Linked DNA regions of Haloterrigena salifodinae. The protein of the gene in region 3 binds, or shares a complex with, the protein of the main gene of each other region. Links are inferred from orthologs where the notes say so. Each region holds a gene or a part of one and is shown on either strand. Other genes may lie near its edges.

Evidence for each region.
Region 1: the proteins of tuf (region 3) and rpl12p are in contact, whole or in part, in a crystal structure (PDB 3WY9), measured with the Pyrococcus horikoshii proteins. The link is inferred for Haloterrigena salifodinae from one-to-one orthologs. Residues at the interface, in WP_010885563.1 of Pyrococcus horikoshii: Lys125, Glu126, Phe129, Arg132, Thr133, Lys165, Leu166, Thr169, Lys324, Gln326, Leu359, Ala360, Ile369, Glu372, Ile384, Ile422, Ser423, Gln425; in WP_010886059.1 of Pyrococcus horikoshii: Glu96, Glu97, Leu100, Leu103, Ser104, Ala105, Leu106, Phe107, Gly108.
Region 2: the proteins of tuf (region 3) and EH209_RS03705 are in contact, whole or in part, in a crystal structure (PDB 7CSL), measured with the Pyrococcus horikoshii proteins. The link is inferred for Haloterrigena salifodinae from one-to-one orthologs. Residues at the interface, in WP_010885563.1 of Pyrococcus horikoshii: Val16, Lys20, Ser21, Lys62, Arg65, Glu66, Arg67, Gly68, Val73, Ala74, His75, Ile88, Asp89, Ala90, Pro91, Gly92, His93, Asp95, Phe96, Lys98, Asn99, Gly103, Ala104, Asp227, Val228, Tyr229, Ile231, Val234, Val237, Val239; in WP_010884146.1 of Pyrococcus horikoshii: Phe4, Leu6, Val7, Val9, Arg11, Met13, Pro14, Thr15, Asp16, Pro17, Leu38, Ala39, Lys40, Glu44, Pro45, Ile46, Ala47, Phe48, Gly49, Leu50, Tyr56, Leu58, Arg60, Asp61, Glu62, Glu63, Tyr65, Ser66, Phe67, Asp68.

The regions. Positions count from the first base shown.
Region 1 is NZ_RQWN01000002.1:1,066,116-1,076,167, reverse strand. What follows is about bases 2,546-5,343. They hold rpl12p (50S ribosomal protein P1), read right to left. Parts: upstream 4,221-5,343; coding sequence 3,870-4,220; downstream 2,546-3,869. Other genes in these bases: EH209_RS13865 (50S ribosomal protein L1), read right to left, coding at 5,296-5,343; EH209_RS13870 (50S ribosomal protein L10), read right to left, coding at 4,242-5,294; EH209_RS13880 (HAD family hydrolase), read right to left, coding at 3,086-3,781; EH209_RS13885 (tripartite tricarboxylate transporter permease), read right to left, coding at 2,546-2,843. Outside these bases: EH209_RS13895 (hydroxyacid-oxoacid transhydrogenase), read right to left, coding at 1-693; EH209_RS13890 (N-acyl homoserine lactonase family protein), read right to left, coding at 693-1,499; more of EH209_RS13885, read right to left, coding at 1,596-2,545; more of EH209_RS13865, read right to left, coding at 5,344-5,928; EH209_RS13860 (hypothetical protein), read left to right, coding at 6,207-6,815; EH209_RS13855 (MBL fold metallo-hydrolase), read right to left, coding at 6,881-8,290; EH209_RS13850 (50S ribosomal protein L11), read right to left, coding at 8,802-9,290; divalent-cation tolerance protein CutA, read right to left, coding at 9,381-9,683; EH209_RS13840 (HEWD family protein), read right to left, coding at 9,785-9,982. UniProt on the Methanocaldococcus jannaschii protein: Forms part of the ribosomal stalk, playing a central role in the interaction of the ribosome with GTP-bound translation factors.
Region 2 is NZ_RQWN01000001.1:717,567-727,504, forward strand. The notes cover bases 4,227-6,910. They hold EH209_RS03705 (elongation factor 1-beta), read right to left. Parts: upstream 5,860-6,910; coding sequence 5,593-5,859; downstream 4,227-5,592. Other genes in these bases: EH209_RS03700 (MFS transporter), read right to left, coding at 4,227-5,460; EH209_RS03710 (HVO_2753 family zinc finger protein), read right to left, coding at 5,867-6,046; nreA (DNA repair protein NreA), read left to right, coding at 6,331-6,910. Outside these bases: EH209_RS03675 (beta-CASP ribonuclease aCPSF1), read right to left, coding at 1-915; EH209_RS03680 (hypothetical protein), read left to right, coding at 1,246-1,731; EH209_RS03685 (hypothetical protein), read right to left, coding at 1,826-2,452; endonuclease NucS, read left to right, coding at 2,680-3,435; EH209_RS03695 (hypothetical protein), read left to right, coding at 3,564-4,046; more of EH209_RS03700, read right to left, coding at 4,144-4,226; more of nreA, read left to right, coding at 6,911-7,632; EH209_RS03720 (hypothetical protein), read left to right, coding at 7,993-8,202; arginine/ornithine antiporter ArcD, read left to right, coding at 8,534-9,938. UniProt on the Methanocaldococcus jannaschii protein: Promotes the exchange of GDP for GTP in EF-1-alpha/GDP, thus allowing the regeneration of EF-1-alpha/GTP that could then be used to form the ternary complex EF-1-alpha/GTP/AAtRNA.
Region 3 is NZ_RQWN01000001.1:1,198,630-1,208,798, forward strand. Bases 3,826-6,740 are described here. They hold tuf (translation elongation factor EF-1 subunit alpha), read right to left. Parts: upstream 5,957-6,740; coding sequence 4,694-5,956; downstream 3,826-4,693. Other genes in these bases: EH209_RS06140 (rhomboid family intramembrane serine protease), read right to left, coding at 3,826-4,183; rpsJ (30S ribosomal protein S10), read right to left, coding at 4,385-4,693; EH209_RS06155 (NifU family protein), read right to left, coding at 6,511-6,740. In the rest of the region: EH209_RS06110 (DUF7845 domain-containing protein), read right to left, coding at 1-1,616; EH209_RS06115 (hypothetical protein), read right to left, coding at 1,618-1,917; EH209_RS06120 (hypothetical protein), read right to left, coding at 1,914-2,378; EH209_RS24565 (DUF7563 family protein), read right to left, coding at 2,501-2,740; EH209_RS06135 (hypothetical protein), read right to left, coding at 3,068-3,424; more of EH209_RS06140, read right to left, coding at 3,491-3,825; more of EH209_RS06155, read right to left, coding at 6,741-6,900; EH209_RS06160 (LVIVD repeat-containing protein), read right to left, coding at 6,994-8,406; EH209_RS06165 (ROK family protein), read right to left, coding at 8,539-9,510; EH209_RS06170 (hypothetical protein), read left to right, coding at 9,657-10,121. UniProt on the Methanocaldococcus jannaschii protein: GTP hydrolase that promotes the GTP-dependent binding of aminoacyl-tRNA to the A-site of ribosomes during protein biosynthesis.

The DNA.
Region 1 (10,052 bases), on a different replicon or contig from region 3:
CTCGATAGCGTGGCCGAGCGCATCCATCGCCGTCTTCCCCGTTGTCTCGGGCGGGAGCGTCGTCGTGAACGTCGGATCGAGTACGGCCGCGTCGGCACGGATGTGGTTGCTCGAGATCCCCTCCTTGATATCCTTCTCCTCGACCGAGAGGATGGCGACCGGCGAAATCTCGGCACCGGTCCCGGCAGTCGTCGGCACGAGTACCAGCGGCGGGCCCGACTCGGTGAGCGACTCGCCCGCGCCGGTCGGCTCCGCGATGTAGTCGAGTACCTGCCCGCCGTTGGCGATCACCGCGCGGGTGGCCTTCGCGACGTCGATGCAACTGCCGCCGCCGAAGCCGACGTAGAAGTCGTAGCCCGCCTCGCCCTCGTTCGCGCGGACGAACTCGATGCAGCGGTCGACGTTCTCGATCGACGGCTCGCGTTCGGCGCCGTCCCAGACGGTGACGTCGTAGCCCGCGTCCTCGAGGTGATCCGTGACGCGGTCGACGTGGCCGACGTCCGCGAGCGTCTCGTCGGTGACGACGAGACCGTGTGGGTCGTCCGCGGCGTCGACACCCAGATCGGAGAGCTGAAAGCCCAGTTCTTCGACTGCGTTGCGGCCGAACCGGATCTGGGGCATCTGGAGGTGCCAGACCGTCTCCGGCCCGAGGTCGTGTTCGGGCGCCGACACGGAGCGGTCGTAACCCGACATCAGTTCCCCCACCCGTCTTCGATCTCGGAGAACTGCTCGGTGTCGTGGCCGTAGACGACCTCGGCGTCGTGGCGGCGCTCGAGCTCTTTGATCCGCTGGAGGCTGTCGAACCACTCGGTTTTTCCCCAGAGAAGACTTGCGCCGAGCGGTTCCTCCGCTTCGTAGTTCGGCGCCTGATAGACCTGATCGCCGGTGAAGACGAGGGTCCCGTCGTCGTCGAGGTGGACCACCGTGCCCGTCAACCCGGGCGTGTGGCCGGGGAACCGGACGAACTCGACGTCGGTGAAATGCTCCTCGCGGTCGCGGTGGACGACCTCCCAGTTCAGGTCGTGGTCGAAGTCCTCGAGGATGTACGCGCCGCTGCCCTTGTCGGTCTTCGCGCTGTAGTAGGCGAACTTGAGTTCCCGCTCGTGGACGTAGATCGGGACGTCCGTCCCGTCGAAGAACTCGAGTCCGCCGGCGTGGTCGAGGTGCAGGTGCGTCTGGAACACCGCATCGATGTCGTCGAGGCGGTATCCTGCCGCCTCGAGGTCGTCGTCGAGCCGATGTTCGTGGGCGTCGTGCGGGTAGAATGCCTGCGAGAGCGCCTCCGGCCAGTGGCCCTCGAGGGCCTCGTGGTGAGAGCCCGTGTCCCAGAGGATCGTCGCCTCAGGGTGGTCGATAACGAGGTTCCAGACCGGGATTTCCTCGTAATCGAGGTCCGGATTCGGCTCGTCGTGGGTTCCGAGGGTCTGGCCCTCGATCATGTAGTTCTGGTCGCACTCGAGGCCACCCCGGTGGATCACATCGACGGTCGCGTCAACCATTTGAAGACACCGCGAGTTCCTACACTGATTTCGCGAAAAAATGTTTGCGTGAGGATCACACCCAGAGATGGTGGCGAGCACTTTTGCCGGCGGCGGTCACGCGCCGACGATCAGCGGGCCGATCAGCACGCCCATCAGGTGGACGCGGCGGGCGCCGACGCGAATCGGAACCAGTCCGACCGCGGTCGCGACGGCGAGGACGCCGACACCGATAAACCCGGTAAAGAGATACGAGAGACAGCACAGGAGCGCGAGGACGGCAACCGAAATTTTCCAGTAGTCCGTCCGACCGACGAGGTCGAGATAGGCGTCCCCGACGACGATCACGAGGACGAAGCCGACGCAGCCGGCGAGGACGATCCCGGCGACCAGTACCGGCAACTCGAGGGGTGCGTTTACGGTGTCGAAAGCGACCATTACGCCGGTCCGGGGCTGGCCGATGGCGACCAGGGCGAACAGCGCGAAGATCGTGTTCGCCGTGTCGACGCCGCTCGTCGCGACGATGTAGCCGCGATCGCCCGATCGACCCGGAACGACCACGAGGGCCGCGACAGCGGCGATCGCCGCCGAGATGCCCGGAATGTAGCCGACCACGGCGCCCGCGAGCGCTCCGGCGATCGCCGTCACGCCGACGAGCGGTCGGGACATCGCGATCGACTCATCGCGCTGGGGCGGTACCCCGCCGCCGCGGATCGCGTCGATCAACACCGGCGCGCCGAACAGGCCCGCGAACAGCGGCGCGAGCATCCCGCCGGCCTCGAGGGGCGCATCCGTCGCGAGATCGAGCGTCAGCACGCCGAGCGTCGCCGCGAGCGCGAACGAAACGAGGCCGCCGAGGCGGGTCCGCCACGTCCGTTCCGACGCGATCAGCGCGACGACGACCATCGCCAGCACGAGCGAGAGGTGGGCCTGGATCGTCGGATACGCGGCCGTCACGCCCCGCGTGACCGGCACGGCCAGTGGGACCGCCGCGAGGACCGCGAGTAAACTGCCCAGCGCCGAGAGCCGGATCGCCTCGTAGCCCCGGCCCTCGAGGACCAGCCGGTGACCCGGCAGCGCGGTGATGGCCATCTCGGCGTCGGGCACCCCGAGCGCCATCGCGGGGACAGCATTGACGAACGTGTGGACGACGCCGACCGCGAGCATCGCACAGCCGACGAACAGCGGCCGGCCGGGGATCGACGGCGCGAAGCCGGCGAGCAGGAGGGCGAAGTTGTTCGCGTGGAGCCCCGGGACGAGCCCGCTACAGCAGCCCAGCGCCGCGCCGGCCAGGAGCCACGCGAGCAGTCCCAGCGTCAGCGACGGCTCGGCGAGGATCTCGACCGACGCGGGGACAGCGGTCATCGCTCTCTCTGGCCGCGGCTCGTCGGATAAACTCGAGGGTTGATCGAACGACGGGACGAGATACCGATCGCTACGGCGTTCAGAATTATCGGAGTGAGCGCGACGTCGTATCGGCGATCGGCGCCGTCTCCAGTCGGGTCACTGAGCCCCAGCCGTTCCCAGCCCAGTCGAGCCCGACGTAGCTGATCATGTCGTTTCTCCGAACGGTTCCGGCGTCACTCTATCGCCTCCGGCTGGTCGGCTCAGCGCGACGACTCGAACGGAGTCCGAACGGGTGCCGGAAGGGATTCGGGCTCGAGTAACTCCTTGACGTTCGAGACGACGGCGTCGGCGGCCGCTGCGGGCTCGTCGCCCTTGGGATCGTTATCTCCTGTCACGTACACCGTCCGGAATCCGGCGTCGCACGCGCCGACGATATCGGCCTCGTAGTCGTCGCCGACGAACACGTACTCGTCGGCCGGCAGCCGCTCCATCGCGGCGTCGAAGATCCGTCGATTGGGTTTCCACGCGCCGACGTCGCTCGAGACGACGATTTCGTCGATCGATTCGTCGAATCCGTGGCGCTCGACTTTCGCCCGCTGCTGTCGCCCGTCGCCGTTCGTCAGGATTCCGGTCGGACAGGTCTCAGCGACCCGCTCGACGGTCCGCGTCGCCGTGGCCGGCACAGTAGTAGCCCCGAGTTCCCGCTCGCGGTACTCCCGGGCGAGCGTCTCCGGCGCCGCGTCGAGTTCCGTCGCGGTCGCGACCGCCTCGAACGCCTCGCGGTACGGGTCGGCCTCGCAGCGCTCGAGGGCCTCGAGCAGGCGGTCGACGTACGTCTCATAGGCGGCGTCGGTCAACTCGCCGTACGGGGAGACGGTCGCCTCGAACAGGTCCGCGAACGGGACCGCGTAGGTACACAGCGTTCCGTCGAGGTCGAAGTAGACGGCGGTCGTCACACGCCGTTCGTCTCGCGGCGCGGAGAAGTAGCTGTTCGTCCGTCGCGTCGAAAGAAAATCGGGATTGCTGAAACCGTCGCGTCGCGACTTAGCCGAAGAGCTCGCCGAGGCCCTCGCCGCCGGCGTCGTCGTCTTCGTCGTCGTCCTCGTCCGTCGTGTCCGGGACGTCGCTGGTCTCTTCGGCCTCTTCCTCTTCGTCGCCTTCGTCGCCACCGGCGTCACCGGCCGCGGCGCCGCCTGCGGCGGCTCCGCCTGCGGGGACCGCGGCGGCCTCGGAGACTGCCTCGTCGATGTCGACGTCCTCGAGCGCGGCGACGAGCGCCTTGACTCGGGACTCCTCGACGTCGACGCCGGCAGCGTCGAGCACGTCGGTCAGGTTGTCTTCGTTGATCTCTTCGCCCGATTCGTTCAGGATGAGTGCAGCGTAAACGTATTCCATTGTAGTGTCCTCCAGTAGTGATTATCCGAACATCTCGCCGAGACCGGCCCCGCCGTCACCGTCGTCTTCGTCTTCGTCGTCATCGTCGGTGTCGGCGTCGGCCTCGTCGGCGTCAGCTTCGGTGTCGTCCTGTTCGTCAGCCGATTCGTCCTCGCCCTCGTCGGCGGCCGGTTCAGCGGCCGCGTCGACGCCCTGCAGTTCCTCGGGCAGGGCCTCCTCGTCGTCGATCTGGGCCGCGAGCGCACGCAGCTGTGCGTCGGCCTTGCTGACGAGGTCGGGCATCAGCTCTTCGTCCTCGATCGCGGCCTGCAGGCCGAGGCTCTTGGCCTCGCCCGTGGCCTTGGCGATGAGCGTCGGCGCCGTCGACGCGGTCGGGAACGACGCGTTGATCGCGAGGTTCCGTGCGCGTGCGGCGGCGGTCGACACGTCGCTCTCGTAGGCCTCGACGTCGATGTCGAGGTCCTCGGGGTCGAAGAGAACGCCGTCAGCGACGACGGCGCGAAGGTCGAGTCCGACCTCCTTGGGCTCGATCCCGAGCTCGTTGAGGACGTTCGCCAGATCAGCAGAGACTTCGCCGCCGGCCTCGAGGACCGTCGAGTCCTCCATGACCTGAATCGAACCCTCTTCGATCCGTGCGTTGGCACCGATGCTCTGGAGTTCGCCGACGAACGGTCCCGGGTCGACCCCGGTGTCACCCTCGGGGATGACGATGTCGTTCGGGGCGACCTCGCCCTCGTTGATCGGGGCGGGCGTCTTCGACGCCTCGAGCTCCTTGTAGAGCGTGAACGGGTTGTCGTTCGTACCGACGATCCCGACCTGGCCCTCGATATGATCAACGAGGTCCTCGAGGCCGGACTCCTCCAGTGCACGGACCTGCAGGGTATTGCGGCTGACGCGGAGCTCAGCGGTACCGTGCAGACCACGGCGCATGTCCTGGAGCTGCTTGCTCGGAATGCCGGTGATGCCGACGATGCCGACGCTGTCGTAGCTCTCGATGATCTCCTGGAGCTCGTCGACTTCCTCTCGCTTCCACTGGGGAAGGTTCTCGGTCTTGCGTTCAGCCTGTGCGCTCATATTAGGCCACCTCCACAGACGGCCCCATCGTCGTCTTCACGTAGACGGCGTCGATGTTCTGGGGCCCCTTCTCGAGGTCGGCGTGCAGGCGACGCAGGATGACGTCGATGTTGTCGGCGATGTTCTCCGCATCCATGTCCTCGGCGCCGACGAGCGTGTGGAACGTTCGTCGGTCGCCGGAGCGAAGCTGCACGGTGTTTTTGAGCCGGTTGACGGTCTCGACGACGTCGTCGTCGGGCGCGAGCGGGTCCGGCATCTTCCCTCGGGGACCGAGAATGGTACCCAGGTGCCGGGCAATATCTTGCATCATCGCCTCTTCGGCGATGAAGAAGTCCGTCTCGTCGGCCATGTCCTTGGCCTCGTCATCGTCCAGATCGGCCACGTCGTCTTCCGAGAGAACCTCGTCCGCTGCCTCTTCGGCGCGGACGGCGGTTTCTCCCTCGGCAATGACGACGATTCGCGTATCCTGGCCGGTTCCGGACGGCAGGACGATAGACTCGTCAACTCGGTTCGACGGTTCGTTTAGGTCGAGGTCGCGCAGATTGATCGCGAGGTCGACCGTCTCGGTAAAGTTCCGATCGGGGGCGTCCTCGAGTGCGCGAGCGACTGCTGTTTCAATATCCGAATCTGCCATCGTTCACCTCCGTAGTACGCAGGAGTGCTCCTACGGGTCAGTGAAACAGGCTAGGCCTGTCTCCTTTGAACGGAGTGCCATGGCGAACTTAAACCCGTCGAACTGCCAGCGCTGACTTCCTCGATACGCGTGCGTCTCTGTACCGTTCGAACTATCAACTGACGAACCGCGCGCTTTTTGGTTCGCTCGGGAAACGCGAACGTCCGTCTCGCTGGGAAGCGCAGGAATACGTTCAGCGAGCGAAAATATTATATTACCTGATAGTGTATATTTCCTGTATGTGGCCATCAGATTTATATAGTGTTAGTGGGGCGACGGGAATCGGGTCGGTTATGCCGCTGACGATCGGCGGACTCGGCTTCGAAACGCTGGAAACGATCAGCCCGCTCGAGCGGGCGGGGCTCCTGTTCGCCGGGACGTTCGTGTTCGCGGCCGTGGTGCTCGGATTGCTTCAGGGGTACGCCCCGCGAACGGTAACGAAGGCTCGCCGGAGCCCGGTTATTTCGATCTGCGTCGGCCTGCCGGGACTGTTCGTCGTCGTCGGACTCGGCAGTACGGGGCACCTGATACTCGGTACGGATCTGGGGCCGTTCTTCGGGATTCCGATGATCGTCCTCGGCGGGACGATCGTGCCCGCGTTCACCGCCCTCGGTTTCGTCGCGTTCGGACGGTCGATCGCGGCGCGGCTCGGCCGCGACCGCCTCTCGGTCGGTATCTTCCTCGGTAGTCTGCTCGCTGGCATCGCCGGTTTCTCGCTTGCGCTGACCGTTGTCGTAGCGGGTTTCGCCGGCGCCCTCGGAATCGGCGCGGGCGTGCGCGTGATTATGGCTACCGGTGGGACGTCCCGGCCCGACGATCGCACCGTCCCCCCCGCGAACAAGATCTAACCCGGCGGTCGACCGACGGACGAGATCAACGAGACGTCACACCTGAACGTCGCCAGACGCCATGACTAGTCCTGTGTCGCTTTCGCACTCGCCGTCGCGTCCGCCTCGACGGGCACGTCGTAGCCGTGGGTGTGGAACGACCCGAGACAGAGGAACAACCCGCGTTCGTAGATGTCCGGCTCCTTCTGGACCCCGAGGTGCGAGCCGATCTTCGCGTCCGCCCAGTAGGCGCTGTGAGGGCCTTCGAACAGCCGCTTTACGAGCCGCGCGTCGGCCTCGAGTTTCACGTAGCCGTCGTACTCTACGGGGCGGGGATCGGACACGTACCGGTAGCCGCCGCCGTTCATCGAGAGCTCGAGATAGACGTCGTCGACCAGCGAGATCAGGACCGTCGTCTCGGTGCTATACCCGATTCGCTCGCGCTTTTCCTCTAAGCTCTCGTAGGCGTAGGGAACGTACGCCTGGAGCTCCGACAGCGTCGGCATCGGGTCGGCCTCGTACTCGAACGATCGCGACGCCAGCTCTTCCTCGATGTAGCGGCGCTTCGCGTCTGGATCCGCCGGCTCGAACGGCGCGGATCGCTCGCCGGTCTCGAGGTCGATGTGTTCGCCGGAGTTCAAGAAGACGCATTCGTGGTCGTCGGGGTCGACGGCGTCGGTGAAGAACTCGAGCGCTTCCTCGCGGGGCGGATTCGCCGTGTATTCGTTGAGGTGGGCGAGGTCGCCCGTCAGCACGTACTCGCCGGCGAATGGCATGTAGAAACGGGGTTCGAAGATGTCGATGAACTCGAGCGCCCGCTCGTGTTTCTCCTGGATGACGCGGTCGCGTTCGCGGAGCTTCTTCTCGTGGCTGTAGTCGGTGACGGCCTGGGGGTAGAACTGCGCCGCGCTGTACTGGTGACAGAGGAGATCGATCGTCCCGTACTCGTCGGTGACGGTTCGACAGACCGACTCGGCGATCGAAAACGGCACGTCGTTGGTGTTGACGACCGTCTGCTCCCCGTTGTCGATGACCGCCATCGAGTCGACCTGCGTCGAGCCCGGTTCCTCCGCGTCGTCGTCGTACCACGTACACCCAAAGTAGTTCCCGCAGCGCTCCGGATCGCAGCCGTCGGCCGCGAGCACGTTGATGTGCATGTCGCCCTCGAGCGGCGTGCGCTCGCCGTGGGACAGCTCGATCACGTCGAACCCCAGCGCAGCGACGGCGTCGTGGAGATAGTCCCACCGGTAGTCGTGGATGAGCACCGGAATGTCCCTGTCCATGCGTTCGAGCGTGTCGGGGTCGAAGTGGTCCGGATGGATGTGCGAGATATAGATGTAGTCGACGTCGTTGAAGTCCTCCGGGTCGAACTCGGGTTCGGGGTAGTGGGCCCACGAGCCGTAGTACGCGCCGTCCACCAGCCAGGGATCACAGAGAATCGACGTCTGCTCGTCTTCGACGAGAATCGCTGCCGACTCGAGATAGGTCACTCGCATACCGAGGCTCCAACAGCCATGAATCATTTGTTATTATCACAATATGGGATGGTACGCGCTCCCGAACGCGGGATAGGGCACAGCTACGGCTCCCTCGTCCACCGTCGACGTCCCGTGAATCGGCGTCCGGAAGCGGATAGGGACCGGCAAAACAGCCGTAGTCACCGAGTAAACGGCGTGCGTTCGACCACCGTGGCTACGCTATCGGTCGTCGGGACGAACGAAGAATACTCGGTGCGTTCCCGGTTCGGGGACTCGTCGAACACGCCGTCGCTTCGCCGACGAGGACACACCGGAACGTCCGTTCTGCTCGTGTTCCGAGCACTCGCAACTACACGTTCGCGTCGACTGCAAGAACGATAACACGCTCGTCGACTACGCTGCCGCTTCGTCGAGAAGTACAACGGAACACTCGCCGTGCTCGTGTTCCGAGCTCTTGTGGACGACGCTGCCGCTTCGCCCACAAGAACGAAGAAGTACTCGCGACGCTCGTACTTCAGGCGCTCGTCGACTACGCTGCCGCTTCGTCGACGAGCACGTCGTCGTACTCGCCGTCGTCGACTCGCTGCTTGAACTCTCGAGCGTCGTTGCCCTCGATGGTGACGCCCATCGAGGCGCAGGTGCCGACGACTTCCTTCGCGGCGTTTTTCGCGTCGTAGGCGAGCAGGTCGGGGTGTTTCTGCTCGGCGATCTGTTTGACCTGTTCGACCGACAGATCCGCGACGAAGTCCTTCTGGGGTTCGCCGCTGCCGGTCTCGAAGTCAGCTTCGTCCTTGATCAGTTCGGCCGTCGGCGGGACACCGACGTCGATTTCGAAGGAGCCGTCGTCCTCGTAGTCGACGGTGACGGGGACTTCGGTGCCGTCGAACGCTTCCGTCTGGTCGTTGATCTCCTGTACGACCGCCTGCACGTCGACAGGGGTCGGTCCGAGCTCGGGACCGAGCGGCGGGCCAGGGTTGGCCTGGCCACCCGGAACGAGCACTTCGATGGTTCCAGCCATACCCGTCACAACCCGTGCGCGAGTTTTAAGGGTTGCTAATTCGGGCAGTGAGGTCTGTGATACGGTGTCGTACGCCTCGCGGCCCGGCCGTTACTCGACGCTTTCGGTCCGCCACTCGGCGAATGACTTGAGGACGTGGGCCTCGTCGAAGCGTTCGATACAGGGGACGTCGTACGGGTGGATCGCTTCGACGCGGTCGACTAGGTCGTCGTAGGCGTCGGCGGTCGTCTTTGCGAGCAGAACAGCTTCGTCGTCGCGGTGAATTTCGCCCTCCCAACGGTAGGTGGAGGTCGTCGACAGTCGGTTGACGCAGGCCGCGAGTCGGTCCTCGACAAGCGTCTCGGCGATTCTATCCGCTTCGGACGGCGGAACCGTGATGTAGACCGTTGGCATTCGTGTCGCCGGCTACGCTCGAGACGGAGAAAAGTCCCATGACGATGTCGCGGGACGACCGCAGGGCTCTAGAGAGGTCGATCCGGGCGGCCACGCCCTCGTCAGTCCGCGTTCACGTTACCGGAGACGGGATTGAACGTTCCGTTAATGTCCCACTCGTGAATGCAGTGTGGATTTCCGACCTGCTTTTCGCCGTCTTCGCGGGCGATCTGCCAGGCCTCGAGGTTGTCGTCCCATCGCTCGGTTCGATCGCACCGTTCGCAGACGCGGGCAGTCGGCGGTTGTACTTGCGAGCTCATTGTCGACCGTGGGAACTGAACGCATATAACACTATCCGTGTGCGGCAACTTCTGCCCCGGATTCGTTCAC
Region 2 (9,938 bases), 480 kb from region 3 along the record:
TTTGATCGCCTCGCGGACCTGCTCGGACTCGTACGGCGGGGCGCGTCCCTCCTTGGCGGCGACGTCCAGGTAGTCAAGCGTCAGCAGCCCCATCAGGTCCCGGGTGGGCTCCGTGCAGTAGATCGGCCCGTCGTAGCCGTACTTAAACAGCAGCGGGATCAGCGCGGAGTGGTCGAGGTGGGCGTGGGTGAGGACAACGGCGTCGATTGTCTGCGGACCGGCGCCGAGCGCCTCGGGCGCGTGGAGGTAGGGCACTTCACCCTCCGCGCCGGGTTTGTCGCCGCAGTCGATGAGGATCCGGGTTTCGGGCGTCGAGAGGATGAACGAGGCCCGGCCGACCTCGCGACAGCAGCCCAGCGTCGTGATGCGGACGTACTCGTCGTCGGACATCTCCTCGCGGTGGATCTGTCGGCCGACCTTCTCTAAGATATCCCGTCGCTCGTCGCGTTCCTGTTTGAGGAAACTACGGACGTTCGAGACGGTCGAGGACTCGATCGGCGGCGTGCGGACGACTTCGGGCGTCCAACCGACGTTTTTGGTGATCTCGCGGAGCGTCGAGCCGTGGCGGCCGATGACCATGCCCGGCTTTTCGGCCTCGATGACGACCTCGCCGGTGTCGGCGTGGAAGTCGAGGTCTGTGACGCCGGCCTCTTCGGGGATGACGCTCATGATCTCCTCGCGGGCCTCTTCGGGTCGCGAGAGAACGCTCGGATCGGGGCGGACGGTGATGCGCTTGCGAAGTTTGCTCGCGAGTTGCCGGATGAGATCGCCCTGTTGAGCGAACTTCTTCGGATCGCGCGTGTAGACCACCACTTCGGGGCCTTCGTATTTCACCGAGGAGACCGAGATATCGCTCGGTAACTCGCTCGTGATCTCTGCTTTCAGATCGTCGAGTTGCTGCTCTACAGTACTCATAATCGCCGATTGTGGATTGCGTGAACTCGCCGCCGGGGAGCGAACCGCTCAGGTCGATGTTGTCGGATTCCGGGATGTGGTGACGGTCTACCGACCGCCCGAACTGTATCGTACCGGCGATACCGTTGCGTCACACCGTCTACGTCGGACGGTGCAGTACGCCTCGCATCCCGGATCATCCGTCTGACACCTGCCGTGACGAACGCGCTCCCAGGTCGGTTGTCCTGGGTTGCGGGAAGATTCCAGGGAGAACCCGCTTATTCGACGCTATTCTTTGCGTAGTATAAAAGCCTTCGCAAAAACCAGGGCCGTTCGGTACGTATCGGAGGTATGCACCTGACAGCCGACCGCGTCGTACGGGAGCGAAACTGGGTCGCAAACCGCGCCGAAACCGTCGTTCCGCTCATCAACGACGTCCGGGACGACCTCGGGGACATCTTCGACACCGACGTCGATCACGTCACCGAGGCGCAGTATCTCGAGGCCGTCGACGACGTCTTCGCCGACGGCGATCTGGGGGTCAACGTCGCCGCTATGGTCGCGATCCTCCGCGAACTCGACGTCGAGGGCGACTATCCCGGCTTCGTCGTCGACGAGATCCTCGGTCGGGAACTGGCCGCGACCGTCGCCGGCCGCCAGCCGCTGCGGACCCTCGGTGAGGCGACGTTCCACTACGCCGACCTGCGGGTCCACGGCGAGGCCGACGAGAACGCGGGCGTCGACGACTGCGAGGCGGCGCTGGCGGCTGGGTTCCAGGAGCGACTGCCAGGCTGGAACTGGACCGAGCGCTCGAGTCCGTTCAGTATCGAGCGGTAACCGGCGGCCCGCCCGGCGTAGACCGGTAAGCGGCCGCCGAACCGTTGTGAACCGGTGACCGGCGGCCAAACCGTCATCAGAACGAGGTCTCGAGTTACTCGTCGGTTTCGTTTCCGGCGTCCGACTCGTTTTCGGCGGTCTGATTCCCGTCGTCGGACCCGTCCGTGTCGGTTCCGACGTCCGTTTCGTTGCTAGCGTCGGACTCGTTTTCGGCGCTGTCGTTCTGTTGTTCTTCCCGCTGTCGCCGGAGCATCTCCTGTTGTTGGGCCTGTTGTTGCTGTTGCTGGACGAACGCGTCGTACTGGTCGCCGGGATAGATGCCGCTGATCTCGCCCTCCCGAAGCGCGCTCATGATCGCCTCGTCGGAGCCGGTGACGCGGAGGAGACCGAACTCGGGTGCGGACTCCTCGACCGTGATCTCGCTGTCGCCGACCGAGTCCTCGAACTCAGTCGCGGCCTCCTCGGTCAGGTTGCGCTGTTCCTCCCGCGCGCGCTGTCCGGCCTCCTGCTGAGACATATTGCCGCTCTGAACGGCCGACTGGAGCTCCTCGTTGAGCTGCTCGAGCTTCTTCCGGTCCGGCGACACCGCGACGGTGACCGCGTCGCTCGAGCCCTCGTCGGACTGTGTCAATGCCTCGAGTTGGGAGCACCCGGCGAGCGATGCGGCGACGCCGGTGCCGGCGATGCCGAGAAATTCGCGGCGGGGATGGCCGTCTGTCATTCGACTCGAGACCATCGACGGGCGGAAATAAGGGTTTTTGACAGCGCGACGAACTCTCGTCGGTGAGGGGAGGCGTTGGGCGGCAGCGATCGGTCGACCATCGATCGGCCGTGAACGTCACGGAACGATGCACGCTGTCCGTACGCGGTCCGGGCTCCTTTTATTCGCCCGACGGCTATACCGTTCCAGTGACTTCCGAGCCATCGACCGCGCGGTCGCCGCGAGCAGTGACCCTCGAGCAGCCGTCGCTGTCGGCCGCCTGCGAGGCCGTCGCCGACGGCATCGAGCGCGAGGCGCTCGTCACCGTCTTCGGTCGCTGTTCCGTCGACTACGAGGGTCGCGCCTCGAGCGTGCTCGAGGCGGGCGACCGCCACGTCATGCTCAAACCGGACGGCGCGGCGCTGGTCCACACCGACGAGGGCCAGCAGCCGGTCAACTGGCAGCCTCCGGGCTGCGAGCACGACGTCTACTGCGACGACGGGGACGCCAACGGAAGCGGCGTTGAGGCGGACGCCGACCCCGACGCACTCGTCCTCGAGAGCCTCCGGTCGAATCCCGACGAGCGGCTGCTGGTGCGATTCCAGCGGGTCCTGCAGGTCTCGGCTTTCTCGGGAACCGACGAGAACGAACTCGCCCTCTCCGGGACCGAGGAGGACCTCCGCCAGCGCATTCTCGAGGAACCCGACCTGCTCGAGACCGGGTTCACGCCGCTGGCGACCGAGCGCGCGACGCCGGCCGGCGCCGTCGACATCTACGGCGAGGATTCGGCGGGCCGGACGGTCGTCGTCGAACTCAAGCGCCGCCGCGTCGGGCCGGACGCGGTCGGCCAACTGCGCCGGTACGTCGACGCCCTCGAGCGCGATCTCCACGCCGACGCCGACGTCCGCGGGGTTCTGGTCGCCCCGTCCGTGACCGACCGAGCCGATCGGTTGCTCGGGGACCACGGCCTCGAGTTCGTCTCGCTGAAACCGACCGGCGACTGACGGATGTCTGCGGCTCCCGCCGTGGCATAGCGGTCTCCCGCTGGGGTTGACTCGAGCGGATCGAGGGAACTCGGCTGCCCGGAAGCCGAAACGGAATTCTCATCGGGCTCCAGCGATAAGGACCGCCAATGCGACTCGAACTTCGCGTCTGTCAGCACTGTCTCAACCGCGACGACGGCCACGGGGGGAAACAGAAGGCCGAACTGCTACAGGACATGGTCGCCTGCGCCGAAGTGATCCAGGAGTACAAGGACGTCATCGACCTCGAGGACGTCCACATCCGGCGGGTCCACGACAACGAAAAGGGGAAACCCGAGGCGCTGCCGGTCGTCGCGGCGACGATACAGAACGACCAGGTCGTCCTTAACGACACGCAACTCGTCGCGGAGGGTCAGGACGGCACCATGCTGCTGTACGCAAACCCCGACGACATCCTGACGGTGCTCGCGGGCAACGTCGACGAGATCAGCAAGGCGGTTCCCGGCGACGTCACGGTCGACCTCTCCGAGACGGGTGCGCGGATCGTCGCCGAGGCCGGCCTCGGCGCCGACCCGGACGATCAGCCCGGTCCCGACGCCGGCCCCGGGCCCGGTCCCGGCCCCGGCCAGTAACGAGACGCCCCGCCGGTCGTCCCGTCGGTTCGCCCGACGCATCGCCACCGAACCGGGCCGTCTCTCGGCCGACGGCCCGTTTCTTTTCTCGCGTCGCTTATCGTGCGCTCGAGCCCTCGCGCGCCGACGGCGACGAGGAGGTGTCGCGGTCGCGGACGAGGAGCCAACACGAACAGCAAAAGGCGACGGCGACGGTCCCCGCGAGGATGCCGAAGGCGACCCGGTACCCGTACCGAGTGTAGGCGACGGTGCCGCCGACGGTCTCGCCGGTCCGGTAAGCGTCCAACACCAGCCCCATGAGCGTCGGGAGAACCGTCGCGCCGACGAACCCCGCTGTGTTCACGGTGGCCGTCGCGACACCGCTGGCCGCGGGCGGGTACCGGTCCTTCACGGTCGACAGCGACAGCATCGCGGCGCCGAAGAGGACGCCGCAGGCCAGGTACGAGACGGCGATGATCGCCAGCGGGGGGCGCCCGAAGACGGGGATCACGCTGAACGCGATCGTCAACAGGCCGACTCCCGCCGTCATCGGCAGCACGCGCCGCTCGAGTCGATCGGAGACCCAGCCGATCGCCGGCGGACCGACCAGCAGGCCGATCGATCCGAGGAGGGTAAACGAGGACGCGGTCGTCACGTCGAGGCCGTAGACGATCGCGAGGTAGGGAACGCCCCACAGGCCGATCAGCGTCAGTATCGCGCCGTTGCCGGCGAAGAAGACGGCCGACAGCAGCCACTGGTCGGGGTCGCGAGCGAGCGTTCGCAGGTGACCGGCGGTCTCCGCGAGCGTGACCGACGGCTGCTCCGGGACGCCCGCGATGGGTTCGAGGCCTGCCGCGGCCGGCGACTGGCGCGCGACGACAAAGACGGCCCCGGCGGCGACGAAGCCAACGGCGGCCAGGCCGATCATCGTGGCCCGCCACCCCAGCGCGTCGACGGCGACCGCCAGCGGCGTGGTCGCGAGGATCGCCCCGAGTCCGGCGACGCTGCCGGTCAGTCCGGTCATCGTGGCGAACTCGTCGGCGCGGTACCAGTTGGCGCAAAACCGGAGGATCGTGACGAAGATGACGGCACTACCCAGGCCGATGAGCGCCCGCGAGGCGACGGCCGCGAGGTAGCTGCCGCTCAGCGCGAAGCCGACGGCGCCGAGGCTCAGGACGAGCCCGCCGATCGAGCCGACGTACCGGGGGCCGAACCGGTCGGCGAGCACGCCGGTCGGGATCTGAGCGACCGCGTAGATGAGGAAGAAGGCGGCGTGGAGCGTCCCGAGCTGGGCCGCAGTCGTCCCGAACGCGTCGGTCAGCCGATCCGACAGTACGGCCGTCGACAATCGGTGGAGATTGACGAGCAGGAAGACGGTTGCTAGCGCGGCCCACGCGAGCCACCGCCGCCTAGTGGGATCCGACAGCGCGCTCACGCCTGTCACGTTTCACAGACGGTGTGGTAAAGTTGTGTCCCCGTCGAACATGGACCGTCGAACCGACAGCCCAGCGGCTCGAGGGACTTCAGCTCTGAGAAACCGAACTCGATCGAGTGCCGATTCAGCGAGTTAGATACGGCCGACGTTCTCGACGCCGACGCTCTCGACGCCCTCGACGTCCGAGAAGCCTTCCTCGACGGCCTCCGTACCGCCCGCGCCGTCAGGGACGATCACGGTCGGGTAGAGTGCGACGAGACCGAACGCGACTTCCTCGCGTTCGACGCCGTTGATCTTGGCGCCCTCGGGGAGCGTGCTCTCGAGGCGCTCCTGGAGCGCGTCGAGATCGATTTCAGGGCTGTTCGGCATGACCTTGATTTTCGCGGCTACCTTTCCCATGGTTCTATTACGGACCGGTGAATCCGCAGTCGGGGCACTCGTAGAGGTTGCTCTGCTTGCGGCACTTGGCACAGCGGTAGATCTGGGTGCCACAGTCGGGACACTTGAACGCGGCGGCGTTGGTGCCGGCGATGTTGAGCCCACAGGAGACGCACGAGCGCCTCTGGCTTTCGTCGGTCGTACTCATACCCCTTCTTTCCCGCCCGGCGTTTTTAACGGTTGTCTTTCGAGGGCTCTCGAGGTCGGCGCCGACCCGAGAGCGGACGCTGTCGAAACGGATGGGTGTGGACGAAGTCGGCGTCGCGAGACCAGGTGTTTTCGCAGTCAGAAAATCCACGGCTAGATACTTTACTGTCCACTCGAAAGAAGATGATGAGGTTCGGTGGGTGCCAAGCCAGACCGGACCTCTGCCTCTGACATTCTGCCCCCGAACTGCAACATTCAAACGGGCTCCGCCCCTACTGCGAGTGAATGCGCCTCGACGACTACATCGAGGAGTTAGAACCCGATGAGGAGGCGAAGCGACGGCGCCTCGCCAAGGAGAAGTCCTACGAGATCACGGACCACCTTGAGGAGTTCGAACAGAACTTCGAGCAAGCGCTGTCCGGCGACTCGCTCGTGGGCTCGACGGCTCCCTCGATCTTCGTCGGGCGGTCGAACTACCCGGACATCCCCGTGGGGGTGCTCTCGCCGGTCGGCGACGAGAACGCCGCCGAGGACTATGTCACCGACGGGAACTGGTACCAGCAGGGGTACGACATTCCGGACGTCCTCCAGCGTCGAACGGGCCTGCTGAACTCCAACAAGCGTGCGAACGTCGACTCGCCGAGCATCGCGAGTCGACTGACGCCCAACGTCCACGACGCCTGGGACGGTTTCGTCGGCGTCCAGCGCGAGGTCGCCATCGCGGATCGGCCGGTCGACCTCGAGATCGGCCTCGACGACACCCCCGATCTGGGCCTCGACACCGGCACGGACGTCGCGACGCCCCGCGGCCCCCGCGCCAACGCTCGCAACGCCGAGTTGCGGGAGAACCCTTACGTCCCGAAGCCGATCAAGAAGACCTTAGAAGACGACGACTGGCAGGCCCAGGGCGCGATGACCTACCTCTATCGTCGGGGGTTCGATGTCTACGACATCAACTCGATCCTCTCGGCGGGCGCGCTCGGCGAGACCGACCAGCGACGGCTCGTCCCGACGCGGTGGTCGATCACCGCCGTCGACGACACCGTCGGTCAGTTCCTCCGCGGGCGCATCCGCAACGCGCCCAGCGTCGACGAGGTGCAGGTCTGGGCCAACGAGTACATGGGCAACCGCTACTGGGTGATCCTCGCGCCGGGCAACTGGGAGTTCGAACTCGTCGAGATGAAGGCGCCCGGCAGCATCTGGAACCCCGATCCCGAGGGTGACACCTGGATGGCCAGCGCCAGCGAGGGATTCGACGGGCGCTCGAGCTACGTCGAGGAGACCGCCGGCGCCTACTACGCCGCCCGACTGGCCGCCTTAGAGCACCTCGAGTCGATCGGGCGACAGGCGAAGTGTCTCGTCCTCCGCGAAGTGAGCGACGACTACTGGGCGCCCGTCGGCGTCTGGCAGGTCCGCGAGAGCGTGCGCAACGCTTTCGACGGAGAGTACGGCGAGGCCGAGACCTTCCACGACGCCGTCGCCGAGGTCGCGACGCAGCTTCCGATCTCCCACGCTCGCCTCCGGCGGAAATCCGAACTCGCGGCGGGGCTGCAGTCGAATCTCAGCGCCTTTTCTGCTCGAGACTAGTCGACTACGGAGCGCATGTGCTACCGGGTGGGTCGTTATCGTTCCTCGCTCGACTGCTCGCCATGTGGTGGCGCGCGCTGGACTGCGGTGAGAAGGGCGAGACCGGAACGAAGTGACGGTCTCGGAAAAGCGAATGGGGAGCGAAGCGACCCGTGTGCCACTGACGAACCGCAGTCTGAACCCGTGCGAGGGATGAGTGACCGGAGGGAACGAATCGGCTGGGGAGGAAGTGGCAACTCCCCGTTGCCACGATAGCAGAACGCTTCGTCTCAGTACGTTCTCCCTCGCACACACCACTCGCCGAACCGTGACTAGTAAGCGAACCCGAGTCCCTAAATCGCTCGAGCGCATCCGGTCGGTATGGCTCTGGCGCTCGTCAGCACCGAATTCCTCACCGCGATGGGACTGCTGGTCGTCCTCGTCGGCGTCCCGCTGTTCGTTCTCGGGGTCATCGCCCTCGTCACGGGGTACATCCAGTACGACGCCGAGCGGTATCTCGAGGAACTCGAGGCCGCTGAGGCCGCCGAAGTTGCCGAGGTCGCCGAAGACGGTGAGTTGGCGGACGACTGACGCGAACGAGAACGGGTCCACCGATCGGTTTCGGTCACTCGAGTTGTATCGGCTCACTCGAGTTCCCCTCGAACGATCCATTCGCTTTCCGCCGAGACCTCGCGTTCCTCGTTCATCGCCGGGCGTTGCCGGCCACCGACCGGTTCCCTTCTCGCGGACTGACACCGAACGTTTTTGTGCATCTGTAGTCACCGATATTCTCCGGTGTTCACCGCTGTACCCTCTGGAGGAATTATTCAACAACCTGTAAGACTGCCGTCTACATTCTCCGATGAATTATTATTAATAATAAGGCGCACCTCTTTTATTCCTAAGACGCATACGACGGGTGATGGCACTCGATTTCACTCCGACGACGGTCGAGGACCTCGAACCGGAGCGACGGCCCTCCGTCGCGCTCGCGTTCGTCCCGGTGCTGGCCGTCGTCCTCTTCCTCGGCGTGGGATCCGCCGTACTTGGGCTGGACCCCCACGTCCCCCTGCTGTGGAGTATCGTCTTCACGGGCGCCTTCGGGTATTACCTGGGCTACTCGTGGGAGGACCTCTACGAGGGCGTCGCTAACAGCCTCCTGATGGGACTGCAGGCGCTGTTGATCATCTTCACGATCTACGCGCTGATCGCGACCTGGGTCGACGCCGGGACGATTCCGGCGATGATGTACTACGGCCTCGAGTTGCTCTCGCCGTCGGTGTTCCTGCCCGTCGCCGCGGTGCTGGCCGCGATCGTCGCGTTCTCGATCGGGTCCTCGTGGACGACGGTCGGGACGCTGGGCGTCGCCTTCGTCGGCATCGGCGAGGGGCTTGGCGTGCCCGCGACGATGACCGTCGGCGCGGTCCTCTCGGGGGCCTACGCCGGCGACAAGCAGTCGCCGCTGTCGGACACGACGAACCTCGCGGCCGGCGTGACGAACACGCCGCTGTACGACCACATTCGCCGGATGCGAACCGGGACGGTCATCGCCTTCGGGATGGCCGTCGCGATCTTCGCCGTCCTCGGCCTGCAGGCCAGCGGGAGCGTCCCGACCGACCGCGTCGCCGAGATACAGACCGCACTGGCCGGATCCTACTCCGTCACGCCGCTGGCGTTCGTCCCGCTCGTGGTCACCTTCGGGCTCGCGCTGCGGGGCTATCCGGCCCTGCCGACGCTTGTCGGCGGGACCATCGCGGGCGTCCTCACGTCGATCCTCCTCCAGGGGACCGGCTTCGTCCCCGCGTGGGAGATCTTCATGGGCGGCACTGCCCCCGAAACGGGATCGGATCTGGTCGACGACTTGCTCGCGACCGGCGGGCTCACCGGTTCGGCCTGGACGATCACGGTGGTCGTCGCCGCGCTCGTGCTCGGCGGTCTGCTCGAGCGGACCGGCGTGCTCGCGGTGCTCGCCAACCGGCTCTCACAGGGCATCCGGAGCTCCGGCAGCCTGATCGCCGGCACCGGCGTCTCCGCGATCGCGATCAACGCGCTGACGGCCCAACAGTACATGAGCATCGTCCTCCCCGGGATGACGCTGCGGAACCTCTACGAGGAGTTCGGACTGGACAGCGACGAACTCTCGCGGGCAGTCGAGGCCGCCGGGACGCCGACCGGCGCGCTCCTTCCGTGGCACGCCGGCGGCGTCTTTATGGCCTCCGCAACCGGCGTCCCGACTCTCGAGTACGCGCCGTTCTACCTGTTCGGGTTCCTGTCGCCGCTCGTGTTGTTCGCGATGGCCCTGACCGGATTCGGCGTGCCGACGACCC
Region 3 (10,169 bases):
CGATCGGCGACGGCGCCGACGAATCCGGTTTCCGTTCCGCCGCCGGGCGTCTTCCAGGTCACCTCGGCGCTGCGGAGAACCGTCGGATCGTTCCCTGACTTCGACCACTTCTCGAGGGCCTCGGCGGCGATCGTACCGACGTTCTCGAAGCTATCGGCCTTCAGCCGCGAGAGGATCGTATCGATTCGCATCCGTCGCGGCTCGCCCTGGTCGTCGAACTCGAGGTCGGCGCCGTTCTCGGCAAGCCACTGCTGGAACGGCGACGATTCGGCGACGTGATCGGCCAGACCCATGAGGTGCTGCATCCGATCGGCGTAGCTCTCGATCGCGTACTCGGCCGACTCGACGAGCGCCCGCAGTTCCTCGCGATACTTCCGAGCGCGAAACGAGACGTCGCCCTGGTCGAGTTTGAGGACATCGCCGAGATCTTCGATCGCCCGGTAGATCGTCGCGGGATGCTTGCCCAGTTGGTCGGCGAGGCCGTCGACCGTCGCACCGCCATCGGTCGCAACCTGCTCGGTGACATCGCGAGCGGTCTCGCCCATGTCCCGAAGCGTCGTCATCAACAGGTGGTCGCTCTTCGCCTCGAGGCGCGGGGTCGGATCTTCATAGAGTTCGACCAGGTCGTCTCGAGCAATGGCGCCGAAATGATCGTCGGCGACGTAGACGCCACTCCCGTCGGGACCGAGCGGGATATCTTCCCAGTGGAGCGCGTTCAGTAGCGTCTCCTCGATCTGCTCGGTCACCTCGTGACGATCGGCCCACGCCCATGCGTCACCGTCGTTCATCGACTTGTTCACCAGCACCTCCACCTTCGGGTGGTAGGACGGGTGATCTTTCGAGACCGCGTCCGGATCGGCCAACTGGTAGATCTCGAACTTCCGGCCGTAGGTGTGGCCCGGCAACAGTTTGCTCGCCGACGCCGGGTTCAGAAACAGCCGGTTCTGGTGATTGACTACCTCCTCGTTGTCGATATGGAGTTCCGCTTTCACTCCCTCGAGGTCGGAGAGATAGTGGGCCACCTTCTGGAGGACACCGGCCGACGAGAGCTTTTCCGCCCACTCGCGACGGATCCGCACGTAGCGCTCGTACGCCCACATACGGCTCGCCGAGTGCGGGTCCGTCCGAAAGTACTCGGGATGGATTCGCTCCTCTGCGTGCTCGAACACGGCCGCGTAGAACTCCGGTAGCAACTCGAGACCGCGCTCGAGTTCGATATTGCTGGTGTGGAACTCGACATCGACACCGTCGACGGCGCCGACCTGATTCTCCCACGGGAGCTGTATCGGGTCACCACTCTCCCAGTGGCGCATGTCTGGGAACCGCGGGGAGATGTTGTACGACGCCTTCCGTTCGCCGCGACCACGGCCCACGATATCCCATTCGTACAGTCGCTCCGCGTTGATCCCGTCCGACAGTCGCGGCGCGAAGCCGGACTTGCTGTAGCTGATCTTCAGGTGCCACGGTTCCCCGTCGATCTCGGTATCGATCTCGAGGTAGCCCTCGAAGGGCGGCCCGAGCATCACCGACGAGAGGGCGTCGTAGGGACCGCGACCCCAGTCGGGCCACTTCCAGCGGCCCTCGATCTCGTGAGGTGTCGTCTCGACTTGCGACACCCTACTCACCTCGTTCTCGCTCGAGGAGGCCAGTCAGGACCGCGATCGGATTCCACCACGTCGCACCGCCACAGCGGTAACAGACGTGCTTGAACGACGTGCAGTCGGTCGCCTCGAGGGAAGTTGGATCAACCTGCGGATGCTGATCGATCTCCTCGAGACGGGCGCGCTTGACGCGCGTCCGCCCACAGCCCACGCAAATCGCATCGACTGGGATTCCGACCTGTCCCGCGGCCGCGCTCGCCAGCTCCGCCGCAAGATCGCGTCCATCGCGATCACCGCGATCGGCATCAGTACTCACGCCGACTCACCTCCAGGAGCGCGGAGGTCTTCGAAGACGGCCGACCACGAGACCTGGCGGTACTGCTCGGCGCTGCGGCCGCCGTTCCCGCAGTCCCACCAGTTCCCGTCGATAATTCGGTCAACGGTCTCGGCTCGGGTTAGCGCCATCCGCAGGATCTCGTCCGACTCGCGCTCGAGGACGACGAGAACGTACCAGCCGTCAACGTCGACGAGACGCTCGTGGTTCTCCCGACGGATCCACCAGCGCCCTGCACGGCCGTCGTAGGTCTCGTAACAGGACTTCGCTTCGACGACGTCGCCGACCGTCGCGATCGTGCCGGCTAGGTTACCGACGACGTCCGCAACGAACTCGAGGTCGTACCACTCAGCACGGTCATCGTCGACGCGCTCGAGAGGCCACTGTTCACAGGCCGCACACTCGACGTCGTGACCGCGTTCGCGGTTTTTCGCAACGGCCACGCTACTCACCTCGGCTCTCGAGCGCGCGGCACACCTGCTCGTCGGTCGCTTGATGGGCCGGGTGGGCTATGGGCGTCCGACTGTCGACATCGTACAGCCGACTCGCCGGGATGAACAGGGGCTTACGCATCGGGTTCACCCCCGTGTCGACCGAGCGACGTCTCCGGGTCCGGGATCGCGACGTCTTCGCCAGCGGCGGAGCCGCGGCTCAGTCGCGCATAGGTATCACACTCTCCGCAGCGATGGGCTCGATTGCGGTTGTCACCGAAAACGCGGCAGAACCGATCGGAAACGTGGGCGCCACAGTGACGACAGACTGAATCGTCGACCGACGGCCACGGCGCGATCGTCACGCCGACCACCCCCGGTTTCCTTCGATGAAACCGCAGGACGGCGCGGACGCGAATCCCGCACCGGCAATCACTCGATTTTCAGGGGTGGTTTCTACGCTCGAAACGCACCTGCATAATTCTGAGTGAGTCGCTACAGCAGCGACTAACCGGATAACTCGAAACGTTACAAAATCTTGATGGACTCGCCGGGATTTGAACCCGGGGCCTCTTCCTTGCGAAGGAAGCGATCTGCCACTGATCTACGAGCCCTCGACCCTTTCTAACTGGGGTTTCTATTTGTAGCTTGTGTTTCGGAGACGGAGCGCCAGTCGTCCGCACGCTCGAGTCACCACACGATCACCGCTCGAGTACACCACGAACGTCCTGTATGCCCAGTACCGCCAACACGCCGGCGGCTAGCAGGAGGACGAGCGCGACGGTCACCATTCCGGCCGCCGAGAACGTCAACGCGAAGTGCCCCGCGAAGGCCGCCCAGAGAAACCAGATCCCGGCCCATCGCCGAACGCGGACGAACGCGCTCGCGGTCACGACGCCGGCGTAGGCTAGCAGGGCCGCGGTCCGAGAGAGCGAGGCGGTCCCCTCGAGGAGTAGTCGGCCTGCAAAGAGGAGGATGACGACGGCGATAGCTGCCCACGTGAGGTTGAGCTCCCGTTCGGCGACGTCGATCGCCCGCTGGACCTGAGTCGGTGCCATACGTTCCGTACGAACAGATCAGAAAAATACCTTATCTCTCGATGGTCGACTCGCGGCCGTCGCGTCTTAGAGCCGCGCGGACCCCGACCGCGATGGGGTGCCGACGTTGAGGACTCGAGCGCGGCCGGCCGCCAGGCCGAGCAACAGGCCGGTGAAGTGTGCGAGCAGGGCGACCCCCGGCGAGGCGGTGGCCATCGTGACGGCGATCGCGAGCCCGAGGAACACCAGCGCCGATAGCCACGCGGGGACCTCGACGAACGAGGCCAGGCTGGCCGACAGCCGGTTCGAGGCGATCAGGTAGCCCAGCAGGGCGAAGACCGCGCCGCTGGCGCCGAGCACACCGCCCGTCGCGGGAACCGGGGTCACCAACGCCGCGACGTTCGTGAGGAGGATCTGGGCGACGCCGGCGACGGCGCCCGTCACCGCGAAAAACACGTGGAATCGGAGCCGCGTCGTCGCGCGTGCGACCGGCCAGCCGAAGACGATCAACGCGAGGCTGTTCGAGACCAGATGGCCGACGCCGCCGTGGGCGTAGACGCTCGTCACGACCGTCCACGGGTTCGTCGACAGCGGCGGCGCCAGGACGAACAGACCGGCCATCAGCCCGACGCTGAGCAGCGCCGCCACCTGCTGGAGGAGGAAGACGACGACGAAGACGGCGAGCAGATCGACGATCGGACTGCTCGAGTCGTCGACCGACGACTCGGCGTCGGTCCCCGACCGCATCCCGATCCCCGATCGTGACGAACGATCTGCCATGGGTACTAGTGGAACGGCGCGCCTCAAAAGTGTCCGCGTCGACACTGACGGCACTGGAGTGCCTACAGAGCGTGTCGATGGGAAATTCGGAGACGGGAATCATACTGGTACCGACACGTGGCCGCTCTCAATGCTCGTGACGGCCGCGTCGCTATCGAACGATAATAAACGGTGAAAATCGCAACCGCAACCGCGATCGCCTCAGTCTTCGAGGACGATCTCGATCGAGACGTCGTTCGGCACCTGGATGCGCATGAGCTGACGGAGTGCGCGTTCGTCGGCGTCCAGGTCGATCAGGCGCTTGTGGACGCGCATCTCCCAGTGCTCCCACGTCGCGGTGCCCTCGCCGTCAGGCGACTTCCGGGTCGGGACCTCGAGGGTCTTCGTCGGCAGCGGGATCGGACCACTGAGGTTGACGCCGGTGTTGTTCGCAATCTCGCGGACGTCGTCACAGATGTCATCTAAGTCGTCTGGACTCGTGCCCGCGAGTCGAACGCGTGCCTGCTGCATTTATTTCTCGTGGACTTCGAGGACCTTCCCGGCCGCGATGGTCTGACCCATGTCGCGGATGGCGAAGCTCCCGAGTTCGGGAATCTCGCTGGACGGCTCGATGCTGAGGGGCTTTTGCGGTCGGATGGTGACCACAGCAGCGTCGCCCGACTGGATGAAGTCGGGGTTCTCCTCGGCAACCTCGCCGCTCGAGGGGTCCATCTTCTTGTCGATGGACTCGATCGTACAGGCGACCTGCGCCGTGTGGGCGTGGAAGACCGGCGTGTAGCCGGCCGTGATCACGGACGGGTGCTGCATGACGACGACCTGGGCCTGGAACGTCTCGGCGACGCTCGGCGGGTCGTCGGCGGGGCCACAGACGTCACCGCGTCGGATGTCGTCCTTACCGATGCCGCGGACGTTGAATCCGACGTTGTCACCGGGCTCTGCTTTGGGCACCTCTTCGTGGTGCATCTCGATCGTCTTCACTTCGCCGCCCACGTCGCTGGGCTGGAAGGAGACGTTGTCGCCGGTGTTCAGGAGACCGGTCTCGATACGTCCGACGGGGACGGTACCGATACCCGAGATCGTGTAAACGTCCTGAATCGGGAGTCGAAGCGGCGCGTCCGTCGGCGGCTCCGGCTCCGGCAGGTCGTTGAGTGCCTCGAGCAGGATTTCACCGTCGTACCACGGCGTGTTGTCCGAGCGCTCGGCGATGTTGTCGCCCTCGAACGCCGAAATCGGGATGAACGAGGCGTCGTCGGTGTTGAACTGGACCTGCTTGAGCAGCTGGGTCACTTCCTCGACAACGTCGTTGTACGTCGACTCCTCGTAGTCGACGATGTCCATCTTGTTGATGCCGACGATGAGCTCGTCGATACCGAGGGTACGAGCCAGGAAGACGTGCTCCTGGGTCTGGGGCGCGACACCGTCGTCAGCGGCGACGACGAGGACGGCGTTGTCCGCCTGGGATGCGCCCGTGATCATGTTCTTCACGAAGTCACGGTGGCCCGGACAGTCGACGATGGTGAAGTCGTACTCGTCCGTGGAGAACTCCTGGTGGGCGATGTCGATGGTGACACCGCGCTCTCGCTCTTCGGCGAGGTTGTCCATGACGTAGGCGAACTCGAAGCCGCCCTTGCCCTTCTCCTCAGCCTCTTCTCGGTGCTGTTCGATGACGTGCTCGGGTACGCTCCCCGTCTCGTAGAGGAGTCGTCCCACGAGCGTACTCTTCCCGTGGTCAACGTGGCCGATAATGGCCAGGTTCTGGTGTTGGTCGCTCATTGTTGTAGCTCACGCGCAGAGGCGCTTATATCGGTCTCTTTGGCTCGTTGCGGTTAAAACCATTTCGAAAGCGTATTCAGCCGAACCCGACGCCCTCTTGCGGTTTGCTGAGCGTTCACACGGACCGAAAGGTCCGGCGTGGCGACCCCCACACGGCAGACGGCGGCGCGGTCGACGCCGCTCGAGCAGTCGATTTCGATAGTCGAACTACCCCGTTCGATCGTTCCGGACGGCCCTCCGCCGTTCCGTACCGTTAGACGCTGCTCTGGGAAAGCCAACCACAGGCTTGGACAGTGGTGGCTGACGACTACAGAGGATAGTCCTATCACCCGTGCTGATCCACTCGAGCGTGTGGAGCAGTACTCGAGGCTCGCCACCGTGTTGACAACTGCGGGACAAGACGCGCGACTTCGTAGATGCCGCACACGCAGCTGTAAGAGCCGTCAAACCGATCCGTTCGACGGGGTCTCGAGAAGTACTTGTGTGGAAAGCCCCCTCGATTCGATCGATCAAACACTACGTGCAAAACGGGAACAAAGAGCGAAGGCGTCGACTTAGAGGTGGTCCTTACCGGGATTCGAGGAGCCCCAGTCGCCGCGGCCGCCCTCCGTGCGGTCGACGCCCATGATCGATTCGGCCTGGTCGGGACCGCCGAGTTGCTCGCGGGCGTCGGGCACGCGGACGGTGACCTCGTCGATTTCGGGCCACTTGATGAGTTCGGCCTCGATGTTGCCCGTCGTGACGTCGCTGACCGAACAGCCCTTGCAGCCGCCGCCGAGCTCGATGATGACCTCGCCGGTCTCGGAGTTGACCTCCCGGACGGCGCTGGTTCCGCCATGCATCTGGATGATCGGCATCTCCCGGCTGAGCCAGGTCTCGACGCGCTCTCGGAGCGACGGCTCGCCGTCGGCTTCGGCGTCGGATACCGCGTCGGAATCAGTCATTAGTCGGTCTAACACGCGAGCGCTGAATAAGGTTTTGACGCGTGTTAGCTACTATCAGGATCGTTCCTGACGGTTTCGGGGCGGCGCGCTCGGTCACCGATCGTCGTCACGACGGCGGATCCACTCGAGGGCGGCCGCGCCGCCGGCGAGTCCGACCCCGGCGCCGAGTCCGCCGAAGCCGGGAATCTGATCGCTGAAGGCGCCGTTCGACCCGCCATCGGTGTCGTCGCCGCCCCTCTCGAAGTCGCTCCCGAGCCCGGTCGGGAACGTGTACAGCGCGCCGTCGATGTCCGTGGCGGGAATCCGCGACGTGCTGCTCGCGACGACCGTCGCGCCGTCGTTGGCGACGCGCGCCGTCCAGAGCGCCGCCTCGTCGGTCGCCCGCCAGTGGGCGAGTTCCTCGGGAGCGGCGGGGTCGCCGACGTCGTGGATCTTGATGCCCCCCTGATACCACGCCGAGTAGAGGCGGCCGTCGCGCAACTCGAAGTTGTGCGCGGTCGTCCACTCGCCGCCTCGGCGGGACGCGTCGTCGCTTTCGGGCGGCTCAATCGACGCCAGCGGGTCCGGCGCCGTCGGATCGGTGACGTCGTAGAGGTCGATCCCGCCCGGCCCGTTCGGCGGCGCCGGGTCGTCGGTCGTCCAGGACTCGCGACCGACCGCGAGGAGGTCGCCGGCGTCGCCGACCGCCGCGTAGTGGTCGTTACCCGGCAGGCCGTAGACTGCCTCGCTTCCCCCGTAGCTGCGATCGTCGCCGACGTCGGGGTCGCGCACGTGCGAGACGTACTCCGGGGCGCTCGGATCGCTGACGTCCACCAGATAGGTGCCGGCGTCCCAGAACGGGAGGAACGCGAGGTCGTCGCGGACGGTGACGTCGTGGAGATAGTGGGCGTACCAGTAGACGTCTTCCCACTCGGGCTCGTGATCGAGGAGCGACCAGCGACCGACCTCCTCGGTGTCGTCGTCGCTCGTGTCGTAGATGACGAGCGCGGTATCGTCGGGACCGTTGGCAACGACGTACAGCAGTTCGTCCGCGAAAAAGCAGTTGTGGATGTGGAACCCGGTCTCGTAGCGGTCGACGACCGCGGGGTCAGCAGGGTCGCTGACGTCGTAGAGTTCGAACCCGTTGAACTCGCCGAACCCCTTATCCGCCGGTCCGACGACCGCGAGTCGGTCGCCGTCGACTTTGACGTCGAAAATCCGCGTAAACCCCCGGCCGTCAACCTCGAGCTGATTTCGTTCGGCGAGCGGCTCCGGCGCGGTCGGATCGCCGAGGTCGACGGTCGCGAACCCGTACGTAGTGGCGAGGTACGCCGTCTCGCCGTCGTCGTCGACGACCACTTCGGCGGGGTCGCCGCCGGATAGCTCGAGCTGCCCGAGCGGTTCGAACGAGTCGGGGGCCTCCTGACTGGCGCGCGACGTCGCTGCGGCCGAACCGGCGGCCGCTCCCGGGACGGTCAGGACGGCGCCGGCGGCCCCGCCCGCCCGGAGGAATGCTCTCCGCTGCATACGTCATCAACCGTCGCTCGCGTCAAAAGTACGTGGAAAGCGGACGCAAGGGTCGGTACCGTCGTCGACGCGTCGGAAGCGAGATCGGATCGGAGCCCGCTCCAGAGCCGCCGTCGGTTCGAGAACCGACCGTCAGAGCTGCTTACGGTCGCCCGTACCGCCGGTCAGCGCGCTGGCGAGGGCGCCCTCGAGGACGACGTCGTCGCCCATATTGGTGACCGTGATCTCGGGAACGTTGGTCATCACCATCTCGGCGACGCGCTCGCGGATGGGGTCGACGACCAGTTCCTCATTGTGGAGGGCGACGGCGCCGCCGAAGGAGACGACGATCGGGGCGAAGGAGTGGATCACGTTCGTCACGCCGATCGCGTTCCAGTGGGCGAGTTGCTCGATGGTGTAGTCGGCCAGTTCGTCCTCGCCGGCCAGTTCGAAGATGTCCTTGGCCGTGAAATCTGGACCCTCGAGGGGAAGGGTAGTCGAGATCGTCGGATCGTCCTCGGCGAGCAGCCGAGCGAAGTCGGGGATCGCGTTCCCCGAGCAGTAGGCCTCCCAGTGGCCGTCGCGGCCGCAACCGCAGGTCAGCCGACCCTGCGGATCGACGACGCAGTGGCCGACCTCGCCGGCGTTGCCGTCCCAGCCGCTCATGATCTCGCCGTCGCAGCAGACGCCGGCGCCGACCCCCGAGGAGATCGTGATGTAGACCATGTCGTCGGGGTTGCGATCGGCGTGGAACCGCTCGCCGATGACGCCCGCGTTGGTGTCGTTGTGGAGGTACACCTCGTTGCTGTCGATCAGCTTCGAGATCGGTCCCGTCAGCGGGATGCGATCGATCGAGTCCGGCAGGTTCGCCGGATCGATGACCGCCCCTTCCGCGAGGTCGAACGGACCGATGGAGCCGATCCCCGCCGCGACGATTTCCGTGGGTGCGATACCGGCGTCGCCACACGCTTCGCGAAGCGTCCGCAAAACGCCTTCCGTGACGTCGATCCCCGTCGGGCCACGCGGTGTGGATCGTCGGCTCACACCGATCGTCGTCCCGTCGTCCTCGGCGACGACGGCACGGACGTTCGTCGCGCCGAGATCGACGCCCGCATAGTAGTCCATGCTATCCTAGGGACAATCGCGCCCGTACTTAACTACTCAGATTATACTCGCCGACGAGTATTGTTTCCAATACGTTACGCCCGCGCTGTTCCGTGATCGCGGTCACCGGGGACAGTTGTATGCTATGTGATGACGTACATCGGGGTATGGCCACAGAGGAGACAACCAACGAGACCGAGACCGAGTCCGAGTCCGCCCCCGACCCGACCGACAGCGAGTCCGAGCCCGCTCCGGATCTGGCCGAGGCCGAGCGGCGCGCAGTCCACGAGGTCGAACTCGGCCTCGAGTGGTTCCAGCGCGCTCAGGGCCAGTTGCTCGCGTTCCACCACGCGACGGGCCACGGAATGGACCACCTCCGGGAGGCCGAACGGCTCCTCAGGGAGAGCGGTCGCGACGACCTCGCCGATAATGTCCGGGACGAACTGTTACCTCACGGCGTCGTCGACGACGACCGCTGGTCGTACGACGTCGTCGAGAACTACCAGCGAACGCTGCTGGCCGAAGCGCGCAGACTCGAGGGACGGGTCCGACGGGAACTGACCGGTGGCCGGCGACACGTGGCGGAGCGACGGCAGGAACGAGCGTGGAAAGAGCGGTCCAACGAGCGGTAGGTCCGTCCGTCGTCCGCGTCACCGTCGCGCGATCGCAGCGGTTCGGTA